One region of the Rhizobium sp. ZPR4 genome, then DNA from elsewhere that is predicted to be linked to it. Evidence: riboswitches for the same ligand, from Rfam matches in the RefSeq annotation. Region 1 holds a riboswitch; each other region holds the start of a gene.

Region 1 (7,395 bases):
TTTTCTCCTCCCGATTTGATTTTATTCGTTGCTCGTCGAACCCCTGACGATGAGATCGAAGGGCATTTCAACGGCGGTTCCAGTACCGGTCTTCTCTCCGCGCAGGCGATCCATCAGCGTCTGCGCGGCACGTTCTCCCATCTTCCATTGAAACTGCGCGACCGTCGTCAGCGTCGGGGTGACGAGCTTGGCGGCCGAAATGTCGTCGAAACCGACGACGGCGATATCTTCGGGAATGCGGATGCCGCGTTCGCGCAGCGACTGCATCACGCCGATCGCCATCAGATCATTTGCGGCGAAGATGGCGGTCGGTCTGAAATCACCGCCAAGAATGCTCTCGGCCGCGCGTATGCCGCCCATCTCGGAAAATTCGTCATCGATGACGACGTGATCGGGATGGCCGCGTCTCGAGAGCGCCGCACGATAGCCCTCGATACGATGGGCCTGCGGACCGCCGCGGCCCGCAACAAGCGCGATACGCGTATGGCCGAGGCCCAGCAGGTATTCGGTCACTGTCTGCGCTGCTGCTTGGCTGTCGACATAGATATCGTCGACCGGGATTTCACCGCCACGTTTCTTCGATGATTCAATTCTCACTATAGGAACGCCGGCCTCGACCAATGGACTGAAATCCCTGGCCTTCAGCGTGAAGAAGACACCAATCACGCCGTCGACGCGTCCCTGCCGTGCCCAATCGAGAAAATGACGTTCGCGTTCCGGAGTGCCGTCCGTATTGACCGTGATGACATCATAGTTCAGGCCATCGGCAATGGACTGTATGCCGCGCACCAGCGACGGATAGAACGGGTTGGTGATATCGGGCACGATGCAGGCGATGGTCATCGAGCGGCTCGTCTTCAGCGCCTGCGCAAAGCGGTTGGGTACGTAGCCGAGGTCCTTTGCCGCCTTTGTGATGCGAGCCCATGTTTCCGCCGGGATGGATGCCCCACCGCCGCTCAGAACCATGGAAACGGTAGCCTGCGAGACCCCAGCAGCCCTCGCGACATCCTTTTGCGTTGCTCGTCCGTTCGTCATTATCCGTCTGCTTATACGTATTAGTTATACGTATCAATAAAAGCCTGCTGATTGAGAGTCAAGCGGCCTCATTGGGCTCTGCTCATCCTTTGGCGGAAAGCCCTCATGTGCCGGAGAATAGCCGTTTGTCGACATAGACATTTGCTTGGGGCGCTCAGGCGGGCTTGGCCACGCTTCTGCGGGGCTCGACCCAAGCGAAATTTTGAGCAGTCCGTTACATACTCAATTAACGGTTGAAATCTAAGGTACGGAAATATGGAGAGACCATCACGCCGACACGATCTGGATTTTGTCAGGGTGGCAGCATTTATGCTGCTGATCGTCTATCACGTTAGCCTGATGTACAATTCAAGAACCTTTCTGCTGAAGGCGCCGGACAGCTCTTCCGCCTTCGATGTGATTCATTTGCTGACGCATCCGTGGCGAATGACGCTGCTGTTTTTCATCTCTGGCGCCGTGACTGGTATGCTGCTTGTGAAGCGTCCTCCCGGCGCATTGAGGAGTGCGCGGACAAGACAATTATTGCTGCCTTTTCTGGTGGGCATGCTTTTTTTGATTCCGCCGCAGATATATGTATTTTTGAACGCGAAGATGGGAGTGCATATTAGTCTCTTGCAGGTCTTCTGGGCCTATGTGACCTTGACTCCGGTTCCCTTGCCAGGCGGTGAGCAGACGCTGCTCGCTGGCATGCAACACCTTTGGTATCTCCTGTATCTATGGAGTTATACCGTGATCGTCACGCTTGCCGTGGCGGTATGGCCGTCGTTGTTGCCCTATATGGGAGATCGGCTAGCTCCTTGGTTTACAGGCAAATGGGTACTGATAATGCCCGCCGTGCTATTCATCTTGCTGCGGTTCGTCTTGAGACCGATTTTCCCCCCATCGCTGGAGTTTTTGACTGATTGGTACAATCATGCCGTTTACATGGCTGCATTCCTGATGGGGGCTGTGATGGCAACGCGTGACGATTGCTGGGATGCTATTGTCAACATGCGGAGGCCGGCATTGATTCTGACGGTCGCTTGTGCGCTGGCCTTGGTGTGCCTGTTTCCCAGCCTGCCCTCCAGCGATCCAGACGTGTGGCGGCTGTCTGTCGGGAGAATGCTTGGTGGTACGTTCCAATGGTGTGCGATCGTCGCCATTCTCGGTTATGCGAGGATTTGGTGCAGATCGGAAAACGCCGTGGTCCGATATCTCAACAGGGCGGTTCTCACCTACTACGTTCTCCACCAAACCGTTATGCTGCTGATCGCCTACGAATTGGACCGTTTGGGGCTCTTGTCCGCTGCGTCGTTTGTCCCGATTGCCATCGCCACTTTAGCGATCTGCGCTGTCGTCTATGAACTGAAGCTTCGTCTGGAAAGTGCCGCGAACGCAATATTTCGTCCGCATGCTGCCTGATATCATGGGCAGGCTTGGCAAATTGGATTTTTATCGATTGTCAATTGTCGGGAGCCGGCCGAGCAACCGGCTCCTGCTGCGATGATCTACGGTTAGCGATTGATGGCATTGCGCCTAAAACATAGCGCTCCAAACAGGCAGCGGTAGTCAGATACTGGTACCAACAAACAACGATCTGAAACAGATCGCAATCTCCACACTTCAGACTATCAGTGTACCGCTCCCGATCCGCCGGCCGCAACGATAGCAAAGGGCTTCCCCTCGACGGGAATGCTGCGGACTTCCTTCAGCGATTGGTTATCGACCATACGAACGAGGCTGTGGCGCGGATCGGTAATGGCGATAAGATTGCCGGCAACGGCCAATCGCGGCCGCGGATCGCGCCAGTGGCCATCCTTGCTGTAGGGTTCGGTGACGGTCTCGGATTTCACGATCATGCCTTTCACGACATCGAGGATATGCAGATTGCCGTCCTCGGTGAGAATGTAGGCGATCTGCGGCTTTGCCGGATCGAGTATGAAGTCGACCCGTCGTGTCGGCAGTTCGATCAGCTTATAGGGTTGGTCAGCATTGTCCGGATCGATCAATACAAGGTTCTGCTCGCCATAATTGCCGAGGAAGAATTGCATGGACGTGCCGCCGAGTAATGCCGAAACCTTGCCCTTCGGCAGGGAGGAGCCATAGGCGAGCATCTCGATCTTCGGGCCGTCGATGCCGCCGGGGCGGGCGATCAGGACGCCTTCCTCGCAGCCGAAGGCGACTAGGCGCGCCGATGTTGCCTCGCCGTGTAAGCCGGTGCAATGCTCGATCTTGCCGACCTGTGTGCCCTTTCGGTCCAGCACGCGCAAGCCGAGGCGTGGCGGCAACTCGCCTTCCTTGACGCGAGCCTCCATGTTCGGCACCGACACAAGAAGATGGTTGCCCATCGGAACGGCAACGCCATGGTGGGCGGCGATCGTTTGGAATGAACGAATATCGGGTTTGCCTTCGGCAAGTCCGCCCTCGGACAGGAGATCGAACTTGTCGTCGCGGTCGTAAAAGATCGCCACATCGTTGCCGTGCGTCACCACATGCCCCGGCTTGTCGCCCTTGATCGGTGTCCGGAGCAGTTTCGGATCGGAAAGTTCGATATCGCGATGTTCGCCGTGGTCGGAGAGGGCGATGCCTGTCGCAATCGCATGGACCACATTCTTTTCACCTTGCACGGCAAAGATAGTGCGGCCGGACTGGCTGAGCGAGAGGGCAGCGTAACCGTCAATGTCGAACCGGGCGATTTCCTTGCCATTCGTGGCGTCGATCGCACGGACGATCGGCAGGCTGTGATCGGCGACGAATAGCCGCCAGCTTTCCGCCTCGTTTTCGTCGTCTGCAAACGACGAAAAGGGAAACAGCAAGGCGCAAGCCAGCGATGAGGCTGCAAGCAGGATACCAGAGCTTGTGTTTGGCATGAAAAATCCTTTATGTAATAACATTACGTCGACAACGTAATAAAGTAACCTTGCGTTTGTCTAGCCCCTCCATGCTCGCGTCGGGCGAGATTGTCGGAGCCTATCAACATCGAAATTGGCTTGAGGCTATCGAAGCAGTTGACGCAATTTTAACTGAAGATACTATATGTAGTGTTCGAGGTTCTTCTGATTCGCAAGAATTGGAGGCTAAGATGGGAATCCGGTCGGTGAACATGATGATCGCCAAGCCGGAGCTGCCCCCGCAACTGTGAGCGGTGAGCATTCGTTTGATGACGTCACTGAGGCTATGAGCCTTGGGAAGGCAGGACGAATGTTATGACCCGCGAGCCAGGAGACCTGCCTTGAGCATTGACGTCCACGGGCGGGGTGTCCGGCTGGCGAGCGATGGTCCATGCGGCATGATAGCCGCCGTCGCTTCCTCGAAAACCCCGCATCAATAACTTCGGGGTGAAGTGCATGTTCCTGAGTATCCATAGTCGCCCGCGCGAATGACGGCCGCTTAATGCGTCCGGCAGCCGCCTAGGTTTGCCCCTTTTTCACTCCGCCGAGCGGGAGTCGTCTGACGCCCGAACGACTTTCTATGCCCATTCATACGAGGATATCTCATGAGCATCACCGTCTACAGCAAGCCCGCCTGCGTCCAGTGCACCGCCACGACCCGCGCCCTCGATCGCCAGGGCATCGATTACACCATCGTCGACGTATCGGCCGATGCCGCAGCCTATGAGCTGGTGCAGGGCCTCGGCTATCGTCAGGTTCCGGTTGTCGTTGCCGGCGAACTGCATTGGGCCGGCTTCCGTCCCGACATGATCAGCGCTCTCGCTTAAGGATCCTGGCGGTGGGCGAGATTGTCTATTTCTCCAGCCGATCGGAAAACACTCATCGCTTCGTTGCCAAGCTTGCATTGCCGGCCACGCGTATCCCGCTTGCCGCGGGGAACGAGCTTCGCGCGACTTCACCCTATGTCCTGATCGTCCCAACCTATTGCGGTGAAGGTGGCAAGGGGGCCGTGCCCAAGCAGGTAATCCGCTTCCTCAACGATACGGGCAACCGTTTAAATATCCGCGGGGTCATCGCCGCGGGCAACAGCAACTTCGGCGCGACCTATGGGATCGCCGGCGACATCATCTCTGTCAAATGCCAGGTGCCGTATCTCTATCGGTTCGAGCTTCTGGGCACGGATGAGGATGTCGCCAATGTCAGACACGGATTGGAACGATTTTGGACACGCTAAGCTCTTCTTTGTCGCGGGATGCGGGCGAAAAACCGCAGAGCACGTTTTCTCATCCCGCGAGCGACCGATCCGCGAAAGTCACGGAAACGGCGCTGGACTATCACGCCCTCAACGCCATGCTGAACCTCTATGACGAGCACGGAAAGATCCAGCTCGACAAGGATCGAATGGCGGCCAAGCAATATTTCCTCCAGCACGTCAACCAGAACACGGTCTTCTTCCATAACCTTAGAGAAAAGCTCGATTATCTGGTAACGGAGGGCTATTACGAGCAGGAGGTGCTCGACCAATATTCCTTCAATTTCGTGCGCGATCTCTTCGATCACGTCTATGCGAAGAAGTTCCGCTTCCCGACCTTCCTCGGCGCCTTCAAGTATTACACTAGCTATACGCTGAAGACCTTCGACGGAAAGCGCTATCTTGAGCGCTACGAAGACCGTATCTGCATGGTGGCGATGACGCTGGCCGGCGGAAACGAGCAGCTCGCCCGCAATCTCGTCGACGAGATCATCTCCGGCCGTTTCCAGCCGGCAACGCCGACTTTCCTCAATGCCGGCAAGAAGCAGCGCGGTGAGCTGGTCTCCTGCTTCCTGCTGCGCGTCGAAGACAATATGGAGTCTATCGGCCGGGCCATCAATTCCGCGCTGCAACTGTCCAAGCGCGGCGGTGGCGTGGCACTGTCTCTCACGAATATTCGCGAGGCCGGTGCGCCGATCAAGCATATCGAGAACCAGTCGTCAGGCATCATTCCTGTCATGAAGCTGCTGGAAGATTCCTTCTCCTACGCCAACCAGCTTGGCGCGCGGCAGGGAGCGGGCGCCGTCTACCTGAACGCCCACCACCCTGACATCATGCGTTTCCTCGATACCAAGCGCGAAAATGCCGACGAGAAGATCCGCATCAAGACCCTGTCGCTCGGTGTCGTCATTCCCGATATCACCTTCGAGCTCGCGAAGAACAACGAGGATATGTATCTCTTCTCGCCGTATGACGTGGAGCGCGTCTATGGCGTGGCGTTTACCGAAATCTCGGTGACGGAAAAATATCGCGAGATGGTCGCTGATAGCCGCATCCGCAAGAAGAAGATCAAGGCGCGCGAATTCTTCCAGGTGATCGCCGAGATCCAGTTCGAGAGCGGCTATCCCTACATTATGTTCGAAGACACGGTGAACCGCGCCAATCCGGTAGCCGGCCGCATCACCATGAGCAATCTGTGCTCTGAAATCCTGCAGGTCAGCGAAGCCAGCGAATATGGCGACGATCTCTCCTACAAGCATATGGGTAAGGACATCTCCTGCAATCTCGGCTCTCTCAATATCGCCGCGGCAATGGACAGCCCCGATTTCGGCAAGACCATCGAAATGTCGATCCGGGCGCTGACTGCGGTTTCCGATATGAGCCACATCTCCTCCGTGCCCTCGATCGAGAAGGGCAACGATGACAGCCATGCGATCGGCCTCGGGCAGATGAACCTGCACGGTTATCTCGCCCGCGAGCGCATCTTCTACGGTTCGGAAGAAGGCGTCGACTTCACCAATATCTATTTCTACACGGTCACCTACCATGCCATCCGCGCCTCGAACCTGCTGGCGGTCGAGCGCGGGCAGAGCTTCAAGGGCTTCGAGAATTCGAAATATGCGTCCGGCGAGTATTTCGACAAATATACCGGCCAGGAATGGAAGCCGGCGACCGAGCGTGTCGCGGAAATCTTTGAAAAGGCTGGTATCGCCATCCCGATGCAGGAGGATTGGCTAGAGCTGAAGAAAGCCGTCATGGAAGGCGGTCTCTATAATCAGAACCTGCAGGCCGTGCCGCCGACCGGTTCGATCTCCTATATCAACCACTCGACCTCTTCGATCCATCCGATCGTCTCCAAGATCGAGATCCGCAAGGAAGGCAAGATCGGCCGTGTCTACTATCCGGCCGCCTTCATGACCAACGACAATCTCGACTACTACCAGGATGCCTATGAGATCGGGCCGGAGAAGATCATCGACACCTATGCGGCAGCAACCCAGCATGTCGACCAGGGCCTGTCGCTGACGCTGTTCTTCCGCGACACAGCGACCACGCGCGATATCAACAAGGCGCAGATCTATGCCTGGAAGAAGGGCATCAAGACCATCTACTACATCCGGCTTCGCCAGATGGCGCTCGAAGGCACGCAGGTTCAGGGCTGCGTTTCCTGCACGCTCTGAACCTTTGAGGGACGATAAAATGAACATGCAATTCAAGCCGGCGAGCCGCGTTCGCGCC
Region 2 (7,395 bases), on a different replicon from region 1:
TTTCGCGTTCACAGATCGCATGCTCATCACCAGCCGGCTGCAACCGCTTCGCAGCCTGGACAGGACCCGCGTGCTGATCGAGAAGAATGCCGCGCGGTTTACAGGCCCGGTGGATATTTTCGAGCTGATCGTCGTCGAATTCCAACGGACCCTGATCTCCGTCGTCATCGAGATCAGTGAAGAGCTGAATGCCATCGAGGATTTCGTTCACGGCAATACGTCGCGCGACGAGCGCGCCAAGCTTCCGCCGATCCGCAGGACGATCGTGCGCCTGCATCGTCATCTGCGGACCGTTCTCTCGCTGATGCGCCATGCCGCCGCCTCCGACGACGAGGAAATGCCGCTCGGCTTCGAGGATGTCGCGGGTCGGCTGACCGGGCGCCTCGAAGCGGTCGAGCACGACGTCTATGCCCTGCAGGAGCGGGCGAGACTGCTGCACGAAGAGATCGATTCGAAGCTCGCCTCCGAGATCAACCGGCATCTCTACATCCTGTCGATCATGACCGCCTTCCTGCTGCCGCCGACGCTGGTGACCGGCTTCTTCGGCATGAACACATCGGGCCTGCCGCTGGCGGGCGGTGCAAGCGGCACCGGATATGCGGTGGCCTTCATCATCGCCTCCATGCTGCTGGCATGGTGGCTGCTCAGGCGGGTCAACATTCTCTGACATCGGATCATAGAAAAAGCCGCCCGGCGTAAACCGGACGGCTGGCATTTGTCGTTCTGGCACCGTTGCTTAGAAATACGGCGAATAGCACTGACGGCGCGGGCCGGAGTTCGGCTGGAACGTATTGTCGTAGGCGCGGTAGGAACGATAGCGTCCCTCGCACCATTCGACATGGCGCGGATTGATGCCGGCGCTCGGGGCCGGAGCCGGCTCATAATAGCGCGGCTGGCTGGCGATCGCGCCGCCGATCAGCGCACCGGCGCCGAAGGCTGCCAGCGGGAACCAATAGCCGTCGTGATAGCGATAACCATGACGATAGCCGCCGCGATAACCGCGGTAGCCGCCATACCAGCCACGACGATAGTAGCCGTCGTGACGCCATTGAACCTGTTCGACGTTGCCGGGCGCGGCCTGGGCGGGCACGGCCTGATTCACGATCGGTGCGGCGGGCATCTGCATGGCAAAAGACGGTGTGAAGCTCGTCAGGGCGACGGCGGCCGTTACGGCGACTGTCGCGATTTTTGCACGGAAACCAAGCATTTTTATCTCCATTCCCTGGTTCGACTTGGTACTCAAGCCTGTAGGCATTTCATGTCGGGAATGCTTCCCGAGCAAGGTTTCACTGCCTGCTTCGTCGCATATGCGAGTAGACGACAAGAAACGCGGCAGCGCGTTATTTAGTTCCTCAAATCCCTACCGAATTAAGGAGTTATGCGGGGCTCCACGATGAATTTATAGTGATTTCATTCTTAACCCAAGATTAACCAGCAATCCTTACTATTATTTCATGAAAGGATACCGAAAGAGTAACCTCCTCATTTACAGCTTGCTGACGATCCTGACCCTCATGGGGCCGGTCTCCAAGCCTTCGGCCGGTGAAAGCCAGCCCTGGGGCGATCCGAAAAACGCCCTGATTGTCGATGCTTACGAGCTGAACACCATCGACTGGACCGCATTTCTGCAGGACAAGCGCATCGCCGGCTTCATCTCAAAGGCGTCCGACGGACTGCCTGAAAGCTTCAGTTGCACCGGCGACCATGGCGGCGATACGGTGGCCCATTGCAGGACGATGTGGCGCAAATACGCGGTCAGCCGCGAACTGTTTCAAACGCGCCGGATGCTGGCAAAGACGAATGGCCTGCTATGGGGCGCCTATCATCTGGGCCGGCCCGGCAATCCGATCGACCAGGCAAACCATTTTCTCGATTATGCCGATCCGCAGCCGGATGAGCTGATGGTGCTCGACATCGACGGCATGGATGCGACGCAATTCATGTCGCTCGACGATGCGCAGATCTTCGTCGCCCACATTAAGGTCAGGACCGGGCGCTATCCCATGCTCTACGTCAACCACAACACGGCGCGCTATATCGCCGATCACCGCGGCACCTATCCGCTGCTGTCGCGGCTGCCCTTGTGGTATGCGCGCTACAAGCCCGACGTGAAAGGCACCTTCCCGCTCGGCAACTGGGACAATTATGCTATCTGGCAGTTTGTTTCGTCGGACAATTGTTCGGAGAAAAGCTGCCCCTATCGGGTGCCGGGGACACTCACCGATATCGACGTCAATGTCGTGCCGATGACGAAGGTCCAGCTCGCGAAGATCTGGCCGCAGGGCGATCTCCTGCCCGCCAAACCCCTGCCCGCACCGGACCTGACGATCGCGCTTGCGCCGATGTGCAGCGGACCGCGACAGACGCTCGTTTCTCTCATGCCCGATGTCGACCCGGTCGTTACGGCCTCGACCCCGCAAACGAAGCCGGTCGAGATCAACGAGCTGAACTACCAGGATTTCTAGGCAAACCAGCATTCTCGCCGTACGGCTTCAGGCCTCGATCTGAACGTCCGTCTTCGGGCGCGAGCAGCAGGCGAGGATATAGCCCTCGTCGATCTCGTCATCGAGAATGCCGCCATTGTGGCTCATCTCGACTTCGCCCGAGAGTTTCATCACCCGGCATGTGCCGCAGAGGCCGGATTCGCAGGCCGCGCCGATGCGCACGCCGGCACCGCGCGCCGCCTGCAGCACGGTCTGCCCCGCCGCACAGACGACATCCTTGCCGGCCATGGTGAAGCGGATCGTGGTGGCAGCCTCGCCGGAGGCATCGTCGGAAACTTCGGCAAGCGGCGTTGCCGCATTGGCCGGCTGGAAGCTTTCCTGATGGTAGCGCGACATGTCGAAGCCATGAGCTTCCAACATGGAGCGCACGGCATCCATGAAGACCTCAGGGCCGCAGCAGAAGATCGTCCGATCCATGAAATCGGGCGCCAGCAGGCCGATCTTTGCTTTATCGATGCGGCCCTTCAAGCCGGACCAGAGATCGGTGCGGCCACAGCCTTCGACGATGAAGCCGAGATTGAGGTTCGGCATAAAGCGCGCAAGATATTCGAGCTCGGAGCGGAAGATGATATCGGCCGGGCTGCGAGAACAGTTGACGAAGGTGATATCCGACAGCGGTGCGATATCGGACATGTAGCGCGTCATCGACATCATCGGCGTGATGCCGGAGCCGGCGGAAACGAAGAGGTACTTCTCGCCGGGATGGCGGATATGGCTGAAATCGCCGAGCGGGCCGAACGCCTTGATGCGCATGCCGGGCTTCAGGTTCTCGAACATCCAGCGCGTGCCGACGCTGTCCTTCTGCGCCTTCACCGTCACCGCGACAGAGAAGGGCCGCGACGGCGTCGATGATAGCGTATAGGTGCGCATGACGGGCTCCGGAGCCGTCGGCAGCTCCAGCGTCACGAACTGGCCCGGCAGATAGCGGAACCAGTTGTCCTTGTCGGACCCGAATGTGAAGGTCATCACATCGGGTGCTTCGGGTGTCACCGAGAGACATTCGAGCACATGCTGCCTGTCATTCCAGGGCTGCATCTGGTCGAGGTGGCGATGCGAAAGAGAGACGGCCATGTTCATGCTCAGGCAACCGCCGACAGCTTGGCCTGGTCGCCCTGCAGCCGGTTGATCATGAAAGTCGTGTACCATTCGACGAACTGCATGACGCCACCTTCATGGATTTCCGAATAGGGACCTGGTTCATAGGCCGGCGAGCGGATGCCGAAGGCATTTTCCTCGACGATACGGCGGTCCTGGTCGTTGGTTTCGGTCCAGACGTGGGTCAGCTCTTCGAGATTGTAGTCGACGCCTTCCACGGCATCCTTGTGAACAAGCCACTTCGTGGTGACGGCTGTTTCCTCGGCGCTGATCGGCAGGACGCGGAAGGAGATCGCGTGGTCGCCGAGGATGTGGTTCCACGTCGTCGGGTAATGGAACAATAGCATGGTGCCGATGCCGTTGATCGTCACGTCGGGCGAGAGCGGCCGCCTGACGGCATTCTGGCCGGACATGGTGTAGCTTTCCGCACCTTCGATCAGCGGCATGCGGGCCGTGCGGAACTGTCCGTCCGGCGAGAGCTTGAATTCGCTCGGCAGGCCTGCGGCTTCGCAGCGTTGCCAGTGCTCGGCGATGACGGGATCGTTCAGCGCACCCTGTACGCCGGTCACGGTCGGCGCTTCCGGGAAAGTGCGGCAAAGCTCGGGGTGATTGGCCGCGCAATGATAGCATTCGCGGTTGTTTTCCCAGACGAGCTTCCAGTTGCCCTTCTCGATGATGGTGCTCTGGAAGGCGACCTTGGCTTCGCTGATGCGGTGCGGCGCCATATAAGGCTCGATCGAGGCGCGGACCGAGGCGAAATCCGGAGCGTTCTGTGCCAGGCAGATGAAGATGTAGCCGCCGACGCTTTCGCAATGAACCGGCTTCAGCGAATGCTGGCTCTTGTCGAAATCCTCGGCCATCTGACGGGCGAAAAGCAGCGAGCCATCGAGCTCATAGGTCCACTGGTGATAGGGGCAGACGAGTTTTGCCGAGGAGCCGCGCTCGGTCGTGCAGACCCGCGAGCCGCGATGGCGACAGCTATTGTGGAAGGCGCGGATGACCTGATCGCGGCCGCGGACGATGACGACGGGATAGTCGCCGATCTGGACGGTGAAGTAGTTGCCCGCGCGCGGCACTTCGCAATCATGGCCGATGAACAGCCAGTCACGATAGTAGATCGTCTCCATGTCGAGCTTGAAGTAGTCCGGATCGGTGTAGAAGGGTTGCTCCAGGCTCAAGCCTGTCCGGTGGTTCTTCAATTGCCGCAGAACTTTGCTGCCGATGTCCATTTGCCTATCCTTAGCAGTACCAGGAGGCGGGCAAAGGACATGCGTGGCCGGTTGGGAGCGGCCAAAAGCAATGTCCCGACCACCCGCCGCGGTCAGTAAACCTTATGCGCCCAAGGCTGGTTTCCGGGCTCTGGAGCGGCCCTGTTTCCAGAACCCCATGGCACCTTCCCAGGCCGATCGACCCAGTGGCTTTATTCGCCATGCCTCACTCCACCACCGTTGCGGGGGCAGCGCCGGATTTTGACCGGCTTCCCAATTCTCCGTCTCCCTAGCAGACGGCACCTTGAGATTGATGGCATCATAGCTCTCGGCTCCGCCAGCCGCTGCGCTGCAATGCGACATCGGCTCCGAAATTGACGACAGGCGAAACGGAACGCCAAGATGGCTCCGTGAAGAGGCATTATCGAAAGACAATTCAATCGCTTATGCGGCTACATCAAAATGCGGACATGCAGCCCATCCGCACCCGAATGATGACGCTTTATCCTGAATGCGACAGAGCCGTTATCAACGGGGCGCTTGGGTGGCGGAAAGCGCCAGCAGCGCAGCCATGGCGCGCTCCGCATCGGCAGCCGGAACGAAGATGTGATCATGATAATAGCCGGCGACAACATTGGCGCTAATACCCTCATTTCCAAGGGCCGTGGCGAAGGCCGCAGTAAGCCCGACCGCCTCCAGGGACGAGTGAACTTCAAGCGTGATCATGCGCATGGCGGGAGTGGCCGGAAATCCCGCTTTGCGGGCCGCCTCCAGCGAAAGGATCAGCGTCACTCCCTCCTTTTCCCGGAACAGCCCGATCGGGTCTAGATGCCAATGATCGGCCAATACCGGCGCCGGCACACTGCAATAGACGAATTCGCCCTCGGCGAGATTTGGTTTCATGCCGGACAGAAGCTGCTTGAGATCGATAACTCCAGGCATGTTTGTCTGTCTCCCAAAAGGTGCGGCGTCTCAAAATGGTTAAGCCCGGCTCAAGCTATTCCATCTACCATGCCGTCCAGAGACGTCTAAAGCGAGATCCGGCATGGCCAAACTCAGGTATTTCGACGCTGGGAAGCCCGCCGAGCCCGAACCGGCGCCACCGGTATCGACAACGGGCTACAGCGAATTCCTGCGCACGGGCCGCATCAACCGCAACAGGCCGCACTGGCTTGCGGAAGAACGGGACTATATCAGCCATGAGCAGGTGGCGGTGCGCACGGCGCAAAAGCTTAGGGATGCCGGCGAAAAGACACATGACCGGCTCAACAGCTTCCACAAATCAATCCGTTTCCCGAAGCTCATCTTCCATCACACGCTGAAGGACACGCCGCATCTCGGCTACTGCCACGTGACAGCCGCGCGGACGCAGTTCGCGCAATATGAGCAGGTGAACTGGGCTTTCTACATCGCCAACTTCTTTGCCCGGATCGGCCAGGAAGAGAATTTCTTCGAAGACATCAGTCTGAAATATTCGCGGATGTATTTCGCCGTCGCCATCCATCCGGACAAGCAAGCGGAAGACAAGAAGCTGACGATCAATCGCGACATTCGCGGCAACGGCGTGCTCTTCCACACGCACGATCCGCAGATCGCCATCCGTAATGTTCTTTTGCTCGGCGCCCGCAACGAGCAGCTTCGCGACATCATTCGCCAGCTTTGACGATTGATCCCAAAACTCGAAGAGCATAAAAACGGCCTGAACTGCAAGCAGGCAGGCCATGGCACGACACATAGACATTCTCGAACATCCGCAAACGGCAATAGAGGTCGCGACGGCAACCCTTGCCGAGGGTCTACCGATCGGTCTACCGACGGAGACGGTCTACGGGCTTGCCGCTGACGCCACCAATCCAGCCGCCATTACCCGCATCTATGAGACCAAGGGGCGGCCGCGCTTCAATCCGCTGATCTGCCATATGAGCGATCTCGCCATGGCCGAGCGCTATGCGATCTTCGATCCTACCTCTCGGAAGCTGGCGGAAGCCTTCTGGCCTGGCCCGTTGACATTGGTGTTGCCACTCAAGCCCGATAGCGGCATCCACCCGCTGGCCACCGCCGGCCTCGACACGGTCGGCATTCGCGTTCCCAAGGGCTTTGCCGGCGATCTGATCCGCGCCTTCGACAGACCGCTTGCAGCACCAAGCGCCAACACGTCAGGCAAGATCAGCGCCACCAGCGCCGATCATGTCCATGACGATCTCGGTGAACGCATTACCCTCATTCTCGATGCCGGGGCTTCGGTCGTCGGCGTCGAGTCGACTATCGTGAAGGTCGAGGACGGCGAGATGCGCCTGCTGCGGCCCGGCGGGCTGGCGGCAAGCGAGATCGAGCGGGTGGCCGGCAAGGCGCTGAAGCGCAAGAAGAAGGCATCGGCTGCCATCGAGGCGCCCGGCATGATGGCCTCACATTATGCGCCGGGAGCGGCCGTACGGCTTGATGCGACCGAGGTTTCAGAGAACGAGACGCTGATCCGCTTCGGAAAACCCGACATTGCCGGCAGCGAGAATGCCATTGCGGTGCTTGATCTGAGCGCCAGTGGCGATCTCTCCGAAGCGGCAGCAAACCTCTTCGACTTCATGAAGCGC
Region 3 (7,395 bases), 320 kb from region 1:
AACGCCGGAGCGGCGGCACGAAACGAACTACGAACTGGTCGAGGAGCAGCATCGCGACGATGGCAGCTCCCGTCAGTGGGAAAGCCACGCCGAAGACGATGGCGATGAGCCAGAGGCCGACATAGACGGACTTCTGCGGCGGCATAGGCGGTACGCCGAGTCGGCCCGATGGCCGGCGCTTCCACCACATGATTGCCGCCGTCACGCAGCAAAGGATGATGGCGAGGCATGCGGCGAGCATCAGAAGCTGGTTGAAGAGACCCCATTCCTGCCCCTGATGGACATTGATGCCCCATTCGATCGCCTTGCCGAGCGCCGGATACTGAGCGTAGGAGATGTCGACCAGCGGTTTGCCGGAATATTGGTCGATGTGAACGGTGCGCTCCTTGCCGAGATCGCCGAAATAATGGCTTGCGGTGTAGACGCCGGTCTCATCCGAAGGGATTGCAAGATCGGAGCCGGCGACCATGCCAAGCCCATGCATGATGTCGACGGCCTTGTTCAGACCGATCGGCTTTGCCGACTGCGCCGCGGCGATATCGGACAGTGGAACTGGCGCGTTTTCAACCACCCAGCCGGCGCGGCTGACGATATCCTGTGTGACCTTCGTCGATTTCGGCACCTCGTCCCAGACCGCAGCCGGTGTTCCGAGATTATTTGCCGTCAGCCAGGCATTGACGTTGGCGCCCCAGTAACCGGACCATGGCATGCCGCTGAAGGCCAGGAAAAAGATAAGGATGCCGGCAAGCGCGCCCGTCACGGCATGCAGGTCGCGCCAGAAAACGCGCCGCGATGGATTGCCGCGAACCGTGAGCACGCCACCGCTCTGCTGGCGCGGCCACCACAGATAGATGCCGGTCACCACAAGGACGAGGGCAAAGCCCGCGACGATCTCGATGAGGCGATTGGTCCATTTCCCGAAATATTCGAGGCTGTGGATGCGCTTGACGACCCAGGCAAACTCCTGCTGCGAGCCGACCGACCCCAGAATGCCGCCGTCATAGGGGTTGACGTAGACGATGGTCGATTGGCCATCTTTGGAAAGCGTTATCCAGGCCGAGCGGTTCGGCGCCGACGCTTCGTGATATGAGGTCGCGCGGGCGCCCGGAAAGGCCGAGAGTGCGGCATCGGCGATCTGCTGCGGCTGCAGCATCGTGCCGGTTTCGGCAACGAGGTAGCGATGCGAGTAGAAAGTATCGGCAATCTGATCCTTGAACAGATACAGCGAGCCGGTGATCGCCAGATTGAGCATGAAAGGAATGACGAGCAGACCGGCGAAGAAGTGCCAGCGCCAGATCGCGCGATAGAGCGAGATATTATGGGTTGCTGCAACTGCAGGCTCTGCAGCGGTAAAGGCAGACATGAAATCCTCCGAAGATCGGCAGGCTGCCACGATCGATCTGAGGAGGGGGCGGGCGATGGTTCGCCATTTGAGGTGAGCTTGCTTCACACGGCCAGCTGGACCAATCGGTCCCGCCTCGTTCGGCAAAGTACAGTCAGGAACACCAATCCTCAGATTTTACGACCTAAGGGTCGCGATGCGGCAGCGTTGACGGCGAGCGTCACGGCAGGGCCGGAACGCCGGTTCAGCCAACGATGTCGAGGAGGGGTGGCGCTCTCGGGCCTGTGTTCGGCGGATAAAGCTGGCGGTGGAAAGCCTCCGATCTTGCGACGACGGTCTCTCCGCGCACGGAGGCAAGGCGCTCGCAAATTTCGGTCGGAGGCGTGGGCACAACCGCGGCAGACGCGATCCGGCATGCCTCGCATCCGGGCGCATAGGCTTTTCCGTGCACCTTGCCGTCGGCATCCTTGTAGGTAATGCAGAGGATCGGCAGAGATCCATCCGGAAGCCTGTATTGGGCAAGCTCGATCGGGGATATCTCATCCGCTGTTGCGACGACAGGCTGATGGGCGAAGCCGACAAGCAACAACGCAACGGCGCAAAGAATGCGCGCGCTCCACTGTCCTGTACGCGAAATGGTCTTCCGCATTCTTGTCCCCACCACCGCATTCGCGGATGAGGTTGCAGTCATAGGATAGGCCCATTGCAAGCGCAATGCGTCAATTCGTGCCGTGCCGAGGTTTGCGGAAGCCGGTACTAGTCAAGGACGCGCGGTCGACGCGTCTCGGCGAACGCCAAATTGGCGGAGAGCTCTTGATCGTTCGGCGCAGGGCGCCAGATAGGGCTGATCATTCGGATCCGTGGGTTGTGCTCGGCAGAAAGGCGATCATGAGCAGCTTTGATAACTCGCCTTCTGCCCGGTGCCGTCGACGTCTCGATCCGTCGGCTTTCATAGTTCGTTTCCCCCGATGGTCTAAGATCTCTAAAGGACGCATGACTGCATCTGGCCTGAACTACAGATCCCGGACGCAGCGATATTGAGATATATTGCTTCAGAAATTCGATTGCGACGATGACCCTCACTTCCAGTTCCCGCCCGAACATTATTGTCACACTGCCGATCAGTGAGAGGCTTGGTAAACCATTTTGTGGAGATCGCATGGTATCCCACACCGACTTCGACTATGCCGGTACAGGTCATTCGTTGCGGTTCGTTGCGAGGACTGGGAACAGCAATGGAAATTGAAACACATTTGGTTTCGCTGATACGCGTCCTCGGCCAGGTGGCGATCATCGTCTATGCTTATTCCTGGGTCATCCGGATCGTCGAACGCGGCGCTCTGAAATCCGTGGCCATCGGGTTGCTGTTCGGGCTGGTCGGCATCCTGTCCATGGGCGATCCGATACAATGGATGCCGGGCGTTATTCAGGATGGCCGCTCGATCCTCCTTGTCCTTGCGCCGATCTATGGTGGCCTTCTGGGAACCATTGTCGCTGCAGCGATGATGGCTCTGTTTCGGTTTCTGGTCGGCGGTATGGGTGCGGTGGGCGGCGTTGCCGGTATCGTGATCGTTGCGATCGCGGGCTATGTGCTCAGCCTCCTGCCGCGGCAATGGACCGGCACGGGCTGGAGACGATCGGCCCTGTTCGGTCTGGCGACCTGCTCATCCCTCGTGGTTCTCTTCTTTCTGCCATGGGCGGTTGCGCGCGCTCTTCTCCTCTCGGCGACACTTCCGGTGACGACCGTCAATATACTCGGTGTCATGCTGCTATCGGATCTGCTGCAGCGGGAGCAATATCGCATCGGTATCCAACGCGCGCTGGAGAATGAAGCGAGCCTCGACCCGCTGACAAGACTGCCCAACCGCCGCGTATTGCAGCGCGAAGGCGATCGATGCAGCAAGGAAGCGGGCATGCGCCGCATTCCTTTCTCGATCATCATGCTCGATATCGATCACTTCAAGAAGATCAACGATAGCTGGGGGCATTCCTTCGGCGACACCGTCCTGGCACGAGTGGCTGATGTGATCCGGCAAACCGTGCGCAAGACCGATATCGCCGCCCGTTATGGCGGCGAGGAGATCGTGGTGCTGCTGCCGAACACGGATACGAGGGCCGCAGCTGCCGTCGCGGAGAAAATTCGCAGGGATATCGAGGGCACGACCCTGATGTTCGAGCAGGAAGCCGTTCACGTCACTGTCAGCATCGGCATCGCCTGCTCCCTTGAGCCGACCACGGATTTCAAGCATGTGCTCGAGGCCGCCGATAAGGCGCTCTATCGGGCGAAGGCGAGCGGAAGAAATCGGGTTGAGCTGGCCGAGGCCGCCTAGCCGCGCCCTGCCTTCGGCGATGAGCATGATGCTCTCTTTCTTTTTGCCATCCAAGCGTTCTTGACGAGAAGGCCCTGTCCGGAATAACTGAACGCGACGGTTCCCCAAGGAAGACTCCGCGGGGATTAATAGGGAACACGGTGAGGAAGACCCAAGAGGGACCTAGACCGTGGCTGCCCCCGCAAATGTAAGCGGATTGCCGATCATCCGGGAGTGACCTTTTTTAAGTTATCTCCCGAGGCTTAAAGCCATGCCACTGCAAGCAAGCTTGCGGGAAGGCGGATGATCGTCAGAGATCCGCAAGCCAGGAGACCTGCCGTCGATCACGATCCAATCAGCCGGGCGGGGATGCCCGGAAAGGACAGAGAATGATTGACCTGAGCCTTCGATATTATCCGACCTCTATCGGCCTTGATTGGGATCCTCGCAACCGGCGGCGGTCTTTCTCAGCGCGATCGTGCTGACACCGCCCAGTTTCCCTCTCCGATCGAGATCTTTCATGCGCCATTTTTTGACGACTATTACATTTGCACTTGGGCTGACCGGGTTTGCCGCCTCCAGTTTCGCCGCCACACAATATCCGCTCACCATCAATAATTGCGGCCAGAAGGTCACTTTCCAGAAGCTGCCGGCCAGGATCGTTTCGATCGGCCAGGGCATGACCGAAATCCTGCTCTCGCTCGGTCTGGCCGACAAGATCGCCGGCACCGCCGTCTGGGTCGGCCCGGTGCTGCCGCAATATGCCGAGGCGAACAGCAAGATCCCGCGGCTTGCCGATAATGATCCGAGCTTCGAATCCGTTGTTGGCAAGGAACCGGATCTCGTCGCCGCCGAATTCGAGTGGCATGTCGGCGCACAGGGCTCCGTCGGCAAGCGCGAGCAGTTTTCCGAACTCGGCATCAACACCTATATCGCGCCGACGGATTGCGTCGCCAAGGTCAACACCGATGGCGGCGACGGCGTGCGCAAGGAACTGTTCACGATGGACCTGGTCTATCAGGAGATCGACGAACTCGCGGAGATCTTCGATGTGAAAGATCGCGGCGATGCCTTGATCGCGGCCCTGAAGAAGCGCGAAGCGGATGCTGTCGCCTCGATTTCAGGCGCAAAGTCCAAGGATCTGCCGATTGTCTTCTGGTTTTCCAGCAAGGAAGTCAGCGGCGATGCCTTTATCGCCGGCAAGAACAGCGCGCCGGCCTATATCCTGAAGACGATCGGCGCCAAGAACGTCGTGACGACCGAGGAAGAATGGCCGCTCGTCGGCTGGGAGACCATCGCGCAGGCAAATCCGGCCGTGATCGTGATCGCCACCATGGACCGCCGCCGCTATGCCGCCGATGATCCGAAGGTCAAAGTCGATTTCCTCAAGAAGGATCCGGTCACCAGCCAGCTCGATGCCGTCAGGAACAAGCATTTCGTCATGATGGATGCGCAGTCGATGAACCCGACCATCCGCACCATCGACGGCATCGAAATCCTGGCCAAGGGCATCAAGTCCTTCGGCCTGGCGCAGTAAGATATGAGTCTCGTTGCGGAACGTCGGTCATGGTGGGCGCTTCTGGCGCTCGCCCTGGCTGCCATCATGATCCTGGCGTTCATGATCAGCCTTGCGGTGTCGATCGGCGAGATTTCCATCCCGCTGTCGACCACCGCCAAGGCGGTCTCGAACCGGATGTTCGGAACGAGTTTCGAGCTTAGCCGTATCCATCAGGGCATCGTCTGGGATTATCGGCTGAGCCGGGCGCTGGTCGCCGCCAGCACCGGCGCGGCGCTGGCGCTGAGCGGTGTGATCCTGCAGGCCTTGCTGCGCAATCCGCTTGCCGAACCCTATGTGCTCGGCATTTCGGCGGGGGCTTCGACCGGAGCGGTCTGCATCATGATCCTCGGGCTCGGCTACGGCATTCTGGGGCTTTCCGGCGGCGCTTTCATCGGTGCGGCCGTCGCCTTCCTCTTCGTCGGCCTGTTGGCCGCCGGTGTCGGCGGCACGAGCGAGCGCATCATTCTTTGCGGTGTTGCCGGTTCGCAGCTTTTCAACGCGCTCACCTCCTACATCGTCACCACCTCGGCCAATGCCGAGCAGGCAAGGGGCGTCATGTTCTGGCTGCTCGGCTCCTTGAGCGGTGTGCGCTGGCCGGACGTCTATCTTTCTGGGCCGGTCGCCATCATCGGCTTTGTCGTCTGCATGGCGCATGTGCGCGTGCTCGATGCCTTCATCTTCGGTACCGATGCGGCCGCCTCACTCGGCATTGCGGTCAGACGCGCGCAGATCGTCCTGCTCGGCGTGACGGCCTTCATGACCGCAGCCGTCGTCAGCATCGTCGGTTCGATCGGCTTCGTCGGGCTTGTCATTCCGCATGCCGCCCGCTTCGTGGTCGGGCCAAGCCATGATCGGCTGCTGCCGGCAGCAGCTCTGGCCGGCGCCATTTTCATGGTCGGTGCGGATATCATTTCAAGAATCATCATTCCCCAGCAGATCCTGCCGATCGGCGTGGTCACGGCCCTGTTCGGGGCTCCGGCCTTCGCCATCATTCTCTATCGCGCGCGGAGGACGGCATGAGCATCGCTGTTGATACGGTAACCTTTGCGGCCGGCAATACTTTGATCGTCAACGGCGTCAGCCTGGCGGTGGAAAGGGGCAAGGTGCTCGGCCTTCTCGGACCGAACGGCTCGGGAAAATCGAGCTTGCTGCGGCTGATATGTCGGCTGCGCAAGGTCAAGAGCGGTATCATCCGGCTTGGCGGCAGCGACATAGCCTCGATCTCGCGCGGGGATATCGCCCGCCGCATCGCGCTCGTCGAACAGCAGGCGACGACCGATACCCAGGTCACCGTGATGGATGTCGTGCGCCTCGGCCGCACGCCGCATCGCGGCCCCCTGTCGGTCTGGAGTGTTCATGACGATGCGGCGGTTGCGGACGCGCTTGCCCGCGTCGGCATGCAGGGCCGTGCCGGGCAGCTGTGGCAGACGCTTTCAGGAGGCGAGCGACAGCGCGTCCACATAGCAAGAGCGCTCGCCCAGACGCCGAGTGAGCTGCTGCTTGACGAGCCGACGAACCATCTCGATATTCAGCACCAGCTCGATATTCTCGGTCTGGTCTCCAGGCTCGATGTCACCTCGATCGTCGCGCTGCACGACCTCAATCTGGCGGCCATGTTCTGCGACAGTCTTGCGGTGCTGCAGAAGGGTGAAGTGGTCGCGGCCGGCCCGCCGGAAGAGGTGCTGACGCAGGAACTGATCGAGCGGGTATTCGGCGTGCGCGCGCATGTGCAGAAGTCCTCGGTTCATGGCCGCTGCAACATCCAATATATGGCGGGTTGATGCCATCGCGGCACGTCCGCCGCCCTCGATCCGCTCGGAGCAATTCCAGGAAAAATGCGAAGCGGTTCAGTTCAAACGATGACGGAACATCCAGGCGGCGACCGGCATCGTCGCGGCGGCAATGGCAAGAAGCGCCAGCATGTCCGGAAACAGCGCCTCGATGCCGGCGCCTTCGAGATAGACGCCGCGCGTGATGCTGATCGCATATTTCAGCGGATTGATCATCGTCGCATATTGCAGGATCTCAGGCATGTTGTCGGTCGGCGACATAAGGCCGGAGAGCAGCATGAACGGCATCAGGAAGACGAAGCAGAGGATCATCGCCTGCTGCATGTTGGCGGCGATGGATGACAGGAACAGTCCGAAACCGATCGCCGCGGCAAGGAAGAGGCTGAGCCCGAGATA
Region 4 (7,395 bases), on a different replicon from region 1:
ATCGCTTGCCTGCGGAGCGAAGCCGGCCGCGAGCGAACGTGCGATGTCGAGCGCTTCCTCTTCGCTTTGGACGCGATGGGCGGGCGGCCTGACGCGTTCGTGCAACTGCGAAACAGTCCCCATTCATCACTCCTCGGCCAGCGCCAGGTCGGTTTCTCAGGCGCGGCAAATCAGTACGATCTTAATTTCGATAGATGGAGTGCACAACGGATTTTCCTGGCGGATTCGCATCGCGCCCTCCGGCTCGATCGGCGTCGATCGCGGAAATTGTAAGCGCACAGTCCGATATAACGCGTTGAGGATAGCGAGTTGTGAACCCTCTTTTCTGCGTCAATGAATATCGAAAGCCGCTTCACAAGCTGATCTTAGAGCTTGGAATTGCTTTTTCTTTTGCCGATCGAAGCAAGCTCAAGATGAGAAGGGCTGTCCGGTCATCCGCCGTTTTCTGTGCCGCAGTCTCGTCGGCCCTGTTCTGTCCGGACAAGAAAGCGCTTGCTAGCGGAGCGTTTTCGCGCTTTCATATACGACTAAATAAGTAGACAATGGCAATAATCCTGCCGCCGATGGCTTTTGACGAAGTGATCATATGGTGGCCGATTGCAGGCATCTGGTGTTGGATCAGAGTTGGACCTGCCTGTCGCATCTTTCATTTTGGAAGGGATTCCCGATTGAAGAATTGCGACGCATATTGAGAACGGAAGCGGCTTTTTGTGCGTTCTGTCGGCCGCAGTTCCAAGGTTGCCGAGGCCCGGTATCGGTGTCTGTGTTTCCGGGCCTGTAAAAAGTGAGCAAGCCCCAAGAAAGGCATGATCGACCACCTCTCGCCCCAGGAGTTGATATGACGGTTCAGGGATTTTTTTCCGCGAGGACGAACGCGACAGCGCAGCCTTATGCGATGCCCCGCATCGCCGTGATCGGGCGTGGTTTTTCCGGCATGATGATGGCGATCGCGCTGATGAAGACGGTTCGCTTTCCCTTCCATCTGCAGCTTTTCGATCCCAATTCCACCGTCAGCGGCGGACAGGCGCTCGCCTCCGGGCATAGCAGCGAAATTCTCAATAGCCGTGTTCGCGATCTTTCCGTTTCCGCTGGAGATCCCGACGATTTCAATCAATGGCTTTGCGGCAATGCGCCTTTCCGCAGCGCCGTCCCCGCCGCCATACCCGGTTTTTTGCAGATCTTCGTGCCGAAGAGCATTTTCAGCGACTACGTCTATCAGCGCTTTTCGGAGGCCTTCTCATCTCGGCGGGATGTGGCGGTGCAGGTCAGCAGCGAGACGGTCTTCGGGCTTCGGCGCGTTCGTGGCGGCCGCTTCGTGGTGGAAAGCGACGGTGCCGCCAATGCGCCTTTCGACATGGTGGTGCTGGCGACAGGCTACGGCATTGCAGATCACGAATTCCAGGCCAGCGATCTCGTGACCGTGCCGACGACGGTGCGGGCGCGCCGTCTCGTGTCGCGACCGCACACGATCTTGCTTGGGAGCGGCCTGCGTGTCGTCGACCGGCTGCTGCAGATGCGTGAAAGCGGCTATGCGGGGCAGATCACCATCGTTTCGCGGCGAGGCTTCCTGCCGCAGAGCCATACGCGTAACAATGCTGATCCGGTTTTTCCTGCCGATGAGATGCCCGGTAAGCTAAGCGAGATCGTCCGCTTCGTCCGCACGGCTTGCGGCGAGGCGGAGGCGAGCGGTCAGAGCTGGCAATCCGTCATGAACGGCTTGCGCAAGCACGCGCGCTCGCTTTGGCGATCCCTGCCGGCGGGGCAGAAGCAGCAGTTCAACCGACATTTGCGGGCGCTCTATGACAGCCATCGCAATCGGTTGCCCGAGGCGCTGCATGTGCGTCTCAATCAGGAGCTTGCCGAGGGCAACACGCTGCTGCGGCGCGGCCATTTTATTCGCCGAACGCCGACAGGACTGGTTTTGAGGCCGGCTGGTCGGCAGGAGACCGAGCAGCTCTATGCCGACGATGTAATTGACTGTCGGTGTCAGGCGCCGGATCTGAATGTGCCCTTGCTGCGCAGTCTCATCGATGCCGGCCTTGCGGTGCCGGACGAGCTCGGCCTCGGTCTCGCCGTGGAGGCGACAGGCTCGCTAGAGGTCAATGGGCGCACGACGGAGGGGCTTTTTGCGATTGGTCCCCTGGGACTTGGAAGTCTCCCTGACATCGATCTGGTGCCTGAGATCGTCACGCAAGCCTATGCGGCGGCAGAGGGCGTCGCGTCGCGTTTCCATCCGCAGTGCAAGGCGGTCTAACAACCCAGTGGTTTTTTCATTCCGGATCGTGATTGCGGTGCCTCTGCACACGCATATCGCAGTTTTGGCCTCGAGGCGGAAATAGTAGCTTGTTATTTGTTATGTAATAACGTAACCAATAACGGAAGCCTAAGCTAAACCTCCAGGACAAATGAAAGCGCATATGACATCGCCGTTGCCCGCATCCGCTTTCTATGAGATGAATACCGCAGATGGTGCTGCTTTCGGATCGATCCCGACGGCGGCTGAAAAGGGAACACGGTGCGGACTACCCATCAGGGGCCAAAACCGTGGCTGCCCCCGCAACTGTAAGCGGAGAGCGCGTTCGCAATATGCCACTGGCTTTAAGCCGGGAAGGCGCGAACGAGTTGTGACCCGCGAGCCAGGAGACCTGCCATCGACGATATCAACCGCAACGGACGGGGTGTTCCGATGGAAAATCAGTGGTTGGGCGAGGGCGCCGTTGCGTCCGCTGGCCCTATCTTGACTTTGCCTCCGGTGAAATCTCCGGGAGGCATCTCATGGACAAAGCAAAAGAGGCGACGCACCGGATTACCGTGTGCACGAACTGCCGTCATGTCGGCAAACCATGCCGGCCGGGCCTCGATCTCCTGACGCATTTGCAGGCGGCCATTTCTCAGGCCGGCGCCGCTCTCTCGGACGATTTCAGCCTTGAAGGCAGCGTCTGCATGGCTGGCTGCGAGCGGCCCTGCACGGTCGCCTTCCAGGCGACGGCAAAGGCGACGTACCTCTTCGGTGACATCGAGGATGCGAGCGATATCGGTGCGCTCGTTTCCTTCGCGAAGCTCTATCGGGATCGTCCCGATGGGTTGACCCGCGAAGGCGAACGCCCGACCGCGCTTGGAGGCAAGACGCTCGCGCGCATACCCGCTGCCGTCGTGTCAGCCGAACGCCAGCCAGTCGTATTGCAATAGGAGCCGGTCATGTCCGAACGAAACGCGCGACTGGATGCGGACGGCATCACCTGGGGGCCGCAGAAGAGCACGCCGATCATCAGCGGTATCACCCTATCCGTCGAAGCCGGCGCCCGACTGGCCATTATCGGTCCGAACGGAGCTGGCAAGTCGACCTTGCTGCGATGCCTCTATCGCGGTCTGAAGCCGCAACGAGGTTTGGTGCGTCTCGACGGCACCGATCTTTGGTCCATCGGTCCGCGGGAGGTGGCGCAGCGCATCGCTGTCGTGCCACAGGAGACACCGGGCGATTTTCCCTTCAGTGTGCGGGACGTTGTGCTGATGGGACGTATTCCGCATCGCAAGGGCATGGCGCGCTGGAGCGATCGCGATCATGAAGTCACGACCACGGCGCTTGCGCGGCTGGAGCTGGAACCTTTGGCGTTGCGACAGTTCGCGTCGCTCTCCGGCGGCGAAAAGCAACGGGCGCTGATTGCCCGCGCTTTGGCGCAGGAGCCGGAGCTCATCATCCTCGACGAACCCACAAATCACCTCGACATCCGCCACCAGCTCGAGATTCTCGAACTGCTGCAGGGGCTTGGGCCGACGATCATCACGACGCTGCACGACATCAATCTCGCGGCAGACTTTGCGACCCATGTCGCGGTTCTGGATTGCGGGCGGCTGACGGGACATGGCGAGCCGGCCACAGTCCTGACCGTGGAGCACGTATCAAAAGCATTCCGTGTCGGCACCCGCCTGCATCGGGCTGACAATGGCCCGCAGCGATTTTCCTTTTCCCTTCGATAGTTCGATCATTGGAGTTGTTCATGTTTCCTCGCATGTATTTGTCTGCCACCGCGTTGCTGGTCGGAGTTTTGTTCGCAGGCGCGACGCTTGCCGAGCCCGTCACGGTGCGCAGCTGCAATCGGGATGTAACTTTCGACAAAGCGCCGGAGCGCGCCGTTTCCAACGACGTCAATCTTACGGAAATGATGCTGGCGCTGAAGCTGCAGGACCGCATGGTCGGCTATACCGGCATTTCCGGCTGGAAGACGCTGGACGAAAAGCTGCGTGATGGCGTGAAGGAACTGCCGGAGCTGTCACCGAAATATCCGAGCAAGGAGGTGCTGCTCGGCGCCAACGCGGATTTCTTTTTTGCCGGCTGGAACTACGGCATGAAGGTCGGTGGCGAGGTGACGCCGGAGACACTCGCGCCTTTCGGTATCAAGGTCTACGAACTTACCGAATCCTGCATCTTCGTCATGCAGAAGAACAAGCCGACCATGGACGACATGTTCGTCGACCTCCTCAATCTCGGCAGGATCTTCCGCGTCGAGGATAGGGCGGAGGCGCTGGTTGCCGGCTATCACAAGCAGCTTGGGGAAATCCAGGCGAAGATCGGTCATGTCGACAAGCCGATCAGCGTCTTCGTCTATGATTCCGGTGAGGAGAAGCCGTTCACCTCGGGGCGCTACGGCATTCCGACCGCCTTGATCGAAGCAGCCGGCGGCGTCAACGTGATGGACGATGTCGAGAAGAGCTGGACGGAGGTATCCTGGGAACCGGTCATCGAGAAAAACCCGGAAGTGATCGTCATCGTCGACTACGGCCAGGTGACCGCCGCCCAGAAGATCGCCTTCCTCAAGGGTAACCCGGCCTTCAGGAATATCGAGGCCGTGAAGAATGATCGTTTCGTCGTGCTGCCTTATGTCGAAGCGACGCCGGGGCCGCGCAATATCGAGGCCGTTGCCACCCTGGCCAAGGCCTTTCACCCGGGCGCCATGTAATCGTCTGCAATGTCGATCCATCCAGTCGATCATTGGATGGATTCTCTTCCTCAAGATTCAAGCATGCGCCTCAACCTCTCCATTCTCATCCCCTTGCTCGCCATAGGCTTCATCCTGTCGATTGCCGCCGGGGTGTCGCTCGGCTCGGCATCCATTCCGTTCTCTACCGTCTGGTCGATCGTCGGCAACAAGCTGCACGCGGGTAGCTTTCCGGTCACATGGTCCAGTGGGCAGGAAAGCATTGTCTGGGACGTCCGTTTCCCGCGCGTCGTGCTGGCCGCGCTCGTGGGAGCGGGGCTTGCCATCACCGGTGCCGTTCTGCAGGCGCTGACGCGAAATCCGCTGGCGGACCCGCATCTCCTCGGCGTCTCCTCCGGGGCGGCGTTCGGTGCCATTCTGGCGCTGCTGCATACCGGGCTGATCCTCGGCCTGCTGACGGTGCCGTTGTTCGCGTTTGCCGGCGCCTTGCTCGCAACCGCGGCCGTCGGGCTGACGACGCGCCTGACGCGTTCGCACTCGGCCGATCGGCTGGTTCTGTCGGGCGTTGCCGTAGCCTTCGTATTCACGGCGCTTGGCAACCTCCTGATCTTTTTGGGCGATCCCAGAGCCGCCAACACCGTTGTCTTCTGGATGCTGGGCGGGCTCGGGCTGGCGCAATGGCAGCACCTCATCTATCCCGCCGGCATCCTGCTGTTCTGTCTTGTCTTGCTCCTCCCGAAGACGAGGGAGCTCAATGCGCTTGCGATGGGCGATGAGACGGCCGTGACGCTTGGGATAGCAGTCGCGCAATTCCGCCTGTTGCTGTTCGTCATCACGGCGCTGCTGACCGGCGCGATGGTGGCATTTTCCGGCGCGATCGGCTTCGTCGGTTTGATGGTGCCGCATTTCGTGCGGCTGATCGTCGGTGGTGACAATGTGCGCGTGGTGCCGTTGAGTGCCGCTTTTGGCGCGCTAACCCTGATCTGGGCCGATATTGCCGCCCGCCTGGTCATGGCGCCCGAGGATATGCCGATCGGCGTCGTCACTGGGCTTGCCGGAGGTGTTGCCTTCATCCTGATCCTGCGAAGCGGGCGCGCGTAGATCTGCCCATTGCCAAGGTGTTTTCCTGGCCTATTTCCGGGCGGGCAATGGTTGGTCCGGAAGGTCGTCTTCAAGATGAAGCGGGTGATACCCGGTTTTGAGCAAGGTTCAGGACCGGATAAGGGTACAGAATGCCTTTGTGTCGCCTTTCTTTGTCTTACAAGGCGTACGCGTAAAGACTATGGAATTCGCAATCATACTACAGGACGACTCGGGTCTCCATTTTTGTGGCGATTTCGGTCATCCACTGCCTGCGACTTCATGTGCAACGAGGAGCTCTGCTTGCGCCCGCTGAAATCTCGTCTTTTTCTGCTGCCCCTTTTTCTGTTGGGATTGGCTGTCTTCACAGCCGTCATTCCGCTGACGGGCGGGCATGCCTTTGCGCAGGATCAGCAGCCGGCCCAAGCATCGCAGGCAACCGAGCAACAGCCCGCCAATGGGCTGATGGACGCCGCCGTTGCCGATCTCAACAAAGCGAAAAAGACCTATGCCTCGCTCCAGGATGCGGCCAAGCAGGCGACATTGGACGACGAGACGCTTGTCGCGCTGTCCGGTCAGGTCGACGACCTCAATCGCACCGTCGCGGCGATTTCCACGCGCCTGAAGCCCCGTACCGCCGAGATCGATACGCGCCTGACCCAGCTTGGCGCGGCTCCCAAGGAGGGCCAGCCGCCCGAAGCTCCGATCGTCACGCAGGAGCGCGAGAGGCTCAATGCCGAACGCTCGCAGATCAGCGCGGTAATCCTCGATGCGGACAATCTGACCGCGGAAACCAATCGGCTTTCGATGGAATTCATGGAGATGCGCCGAAAGCTGTTTGCCGAAACGCTATTCAAGCGGACGGAGATTTCCACCACGACGTTCGACGATGCAGGGGCGGCTCTGGTCGACGAGGGTGTGAAGTTCAGCACTGCCGTGACGAGCTGGATCGGCTTTGTGCTCAAGGCCAAGCTTGCCTCATTCCTGGCCGCCGTTTGCCTGTCCATCGGGGCGGCGCTGATATTTCTCTCCGGTGGTTATCGGTTGTTCCGTCGCTACTACGTGCAGGATGAGGCCGTCGAGAATCCACCCTATATCAGCCGGCTCTCTGTCGCCTTCTGGTCGACCTTGATCCGCACGCTATCGCTGGCGGCCTTTCTCGTCACGTCCTTCTTCTTCCTCTCGAATTTCAATGTGCTGCGGCCTGATATCGCGCCGATATTGGCGGCGGTCTTCGGTTTCATCGGCCTTGTCTATTTCGTCGGTCGCCTGAGCAATGCCGTCTTCGCGCCGTTCCGGCCGCATTGGCGTCTGGTCAAGCTATCGAACAAGGGAGCGCATTCGCTGACCTGGTGCCTGCAGGCCATGGCCGTGGTCA

Evidence for each region. Region 1 has a riboswitch for cobalamin ahead of nrdH (glutaredoxin-like protein NrdH). Riboswitches for the same ligand answer to the same signal wherever they lie in the genome.
Region 2: linked by a shared signal. The riboswitch ahead of ABOK31_RS02240 (aromatic ring-hydroxylating dioxygenase subunit alpha) and the one ahead of nrdH (glutaredoxin-like protein NrdH) in region 1 are both predicted to bind cobalamin.
Region 3: linked by a shared signal. The riboswitch ahead of ABOK31_RS21930 (ABC transporter substrate-binding protein) and the one ahead of nrdH (glutaredoxin-like protein NrdH) in region 1 are both predicted to bind cobalamin.
Region 4: linked by a shared signal. The riboswitch ahead of ABOK31_RS08875 (DUF1636 domain-containing protein) and the one ahead of nrdH (glutaredoxin-like protein NrdH) in region 1 are both predicted to bind cobalamin.

Annotation. Positions count from the first base shown of each region.
Region 1 is NZ_CP157968.1:189,687-197,081, reverse strand. Features, by position in the region: gene ABOK31_RS20445 (substrate-binding domain-containing protein) at 1-25, opposite strand, end outside; gene ABOK31_RS20440 (LacI family DNA-binding transcriptional regulator) at 22-1,035, opposite strand; gene ABOK31_RS20435 (acyltransferase family protein) at 1,345-2,436, shown strand; gene ABOK31_RS20430 (hypothetical protein) at 2,646-3,884, opposite strand; cobalamin riboswitch at 4,046-4,264, shown strand; gene nrdH (glutaredoxin-like protein NrdH) at 4,511-4,732, shown strand; gene nrdI (class Ib ribonucleoside-diphosphate reductase assembly flavoprotein NrdI) at 4,744-5,139, shown strand; gene nrdE (class 1b ribonucleoside-diphosphate reductase subunit alpha) at 5,256-7,337, shown strand; gene nrdF (class 1b ribonucleoside-diphosphate reductase subunit beta) at 7,357-7,395, shown strand, end outside.
Region 2 is NZ_CP157967.1:464,063-471,457, reverse strand. Features, by position in the region: gene ABOK31_RS02260 (transporter) at 1-667, shown strand, start outside; gene ABOK31_RS02255 (BA14K family protein) at 737-1,207, opposite strand; gene ABOK31_RS02250 (GH25 family lysozyme) at 1,455-2,465, shown strand; gene ABOK31_RS02245 (hybrid-cluster NAD(P)-dependent oxidoreductase) at 2,493-3,581, opposite strand; gene ABOK31_RS02240 (aromatic ring-hydroxylating dioxygenase subunit alpha) at 3,584-4,828, opposite strand; cobalamin riboswitch at 4,925-5,129, opposite strand; gene ABOK31_RS02235 (ACT domain-containing protein) at 5,336-5,749, opposite strand; gene ABOK31_RS02230 (DUF6656 family protein) at 5,853-6,470, shown strand; gene ABOK31_RS02225 (L-threonylcarbamoyladenylate synthase) at 6,529-7,395, shown strand, end outside.
Region 3 is NZ_CP157968.1:510,295-517,689, reverse strand. Features, by position in the region: gene ABOK31_RS21945 (PepSY domain-containing protein) at 1-1,363, opposite strand, end outside; gene ABOK31_RS21940 (hypothetical protein) at 1,587-1,991, opposite strand; gene ABOK31_RS21935 (diguanylate cyclase) at 2,578-3,672, shown strand; cobalamin riboswitch at 3,753-4,008, shown strand; gene ABOK31_RS21930 (ABC transporter substrate-binding protein) at 4,172-5,188, shown strand; gene ABOK31_RS21925 (iron ABC transporter permease) at 5,192-6,229, shown strand; gene ABOK31_RS21920 (ABC transporter ATP-binding protein) at 6,226-6,990, shown strand; gene ABOK31_RS21915 (ABC transporter permease) at 7,057-7,395, opposite strand, start outside.
Region 4 is NZ_CP157967.1:1,799,789-1,807,183, reverse strand. Features, by position in the region: gene ABOK31_RS08885 (SfnB family sulfur acquisition oxidoreductase) at 1-123, opposite strand, end outside; gene ABOK31_RS08880 (FAD/NAD(P)-binding protein) at 839-2,254, shown strand; cobalamin riboswitch at 2,451-2,668, shown strand; gene ABOK31_RS08875 (DUF1636 domain-containing protein) at 2,776-3,189, shown strand; gene ABOK31_RS08870 (ABC transporter ATP-binding protein) at 3,199-3,978, shown strand; gene ABOK31_RS08865 (ABC transporter substrate-binding protein) at 3,999-4,958, shown strand; gene ABOK31_RS08860 (iron ABC transporter permease) at 5,022-6,038, shown strand; gene ABOK31_RS08855 (mechanosensitive ion channel family protein) at 6,321-7,395, shown strand, end outside.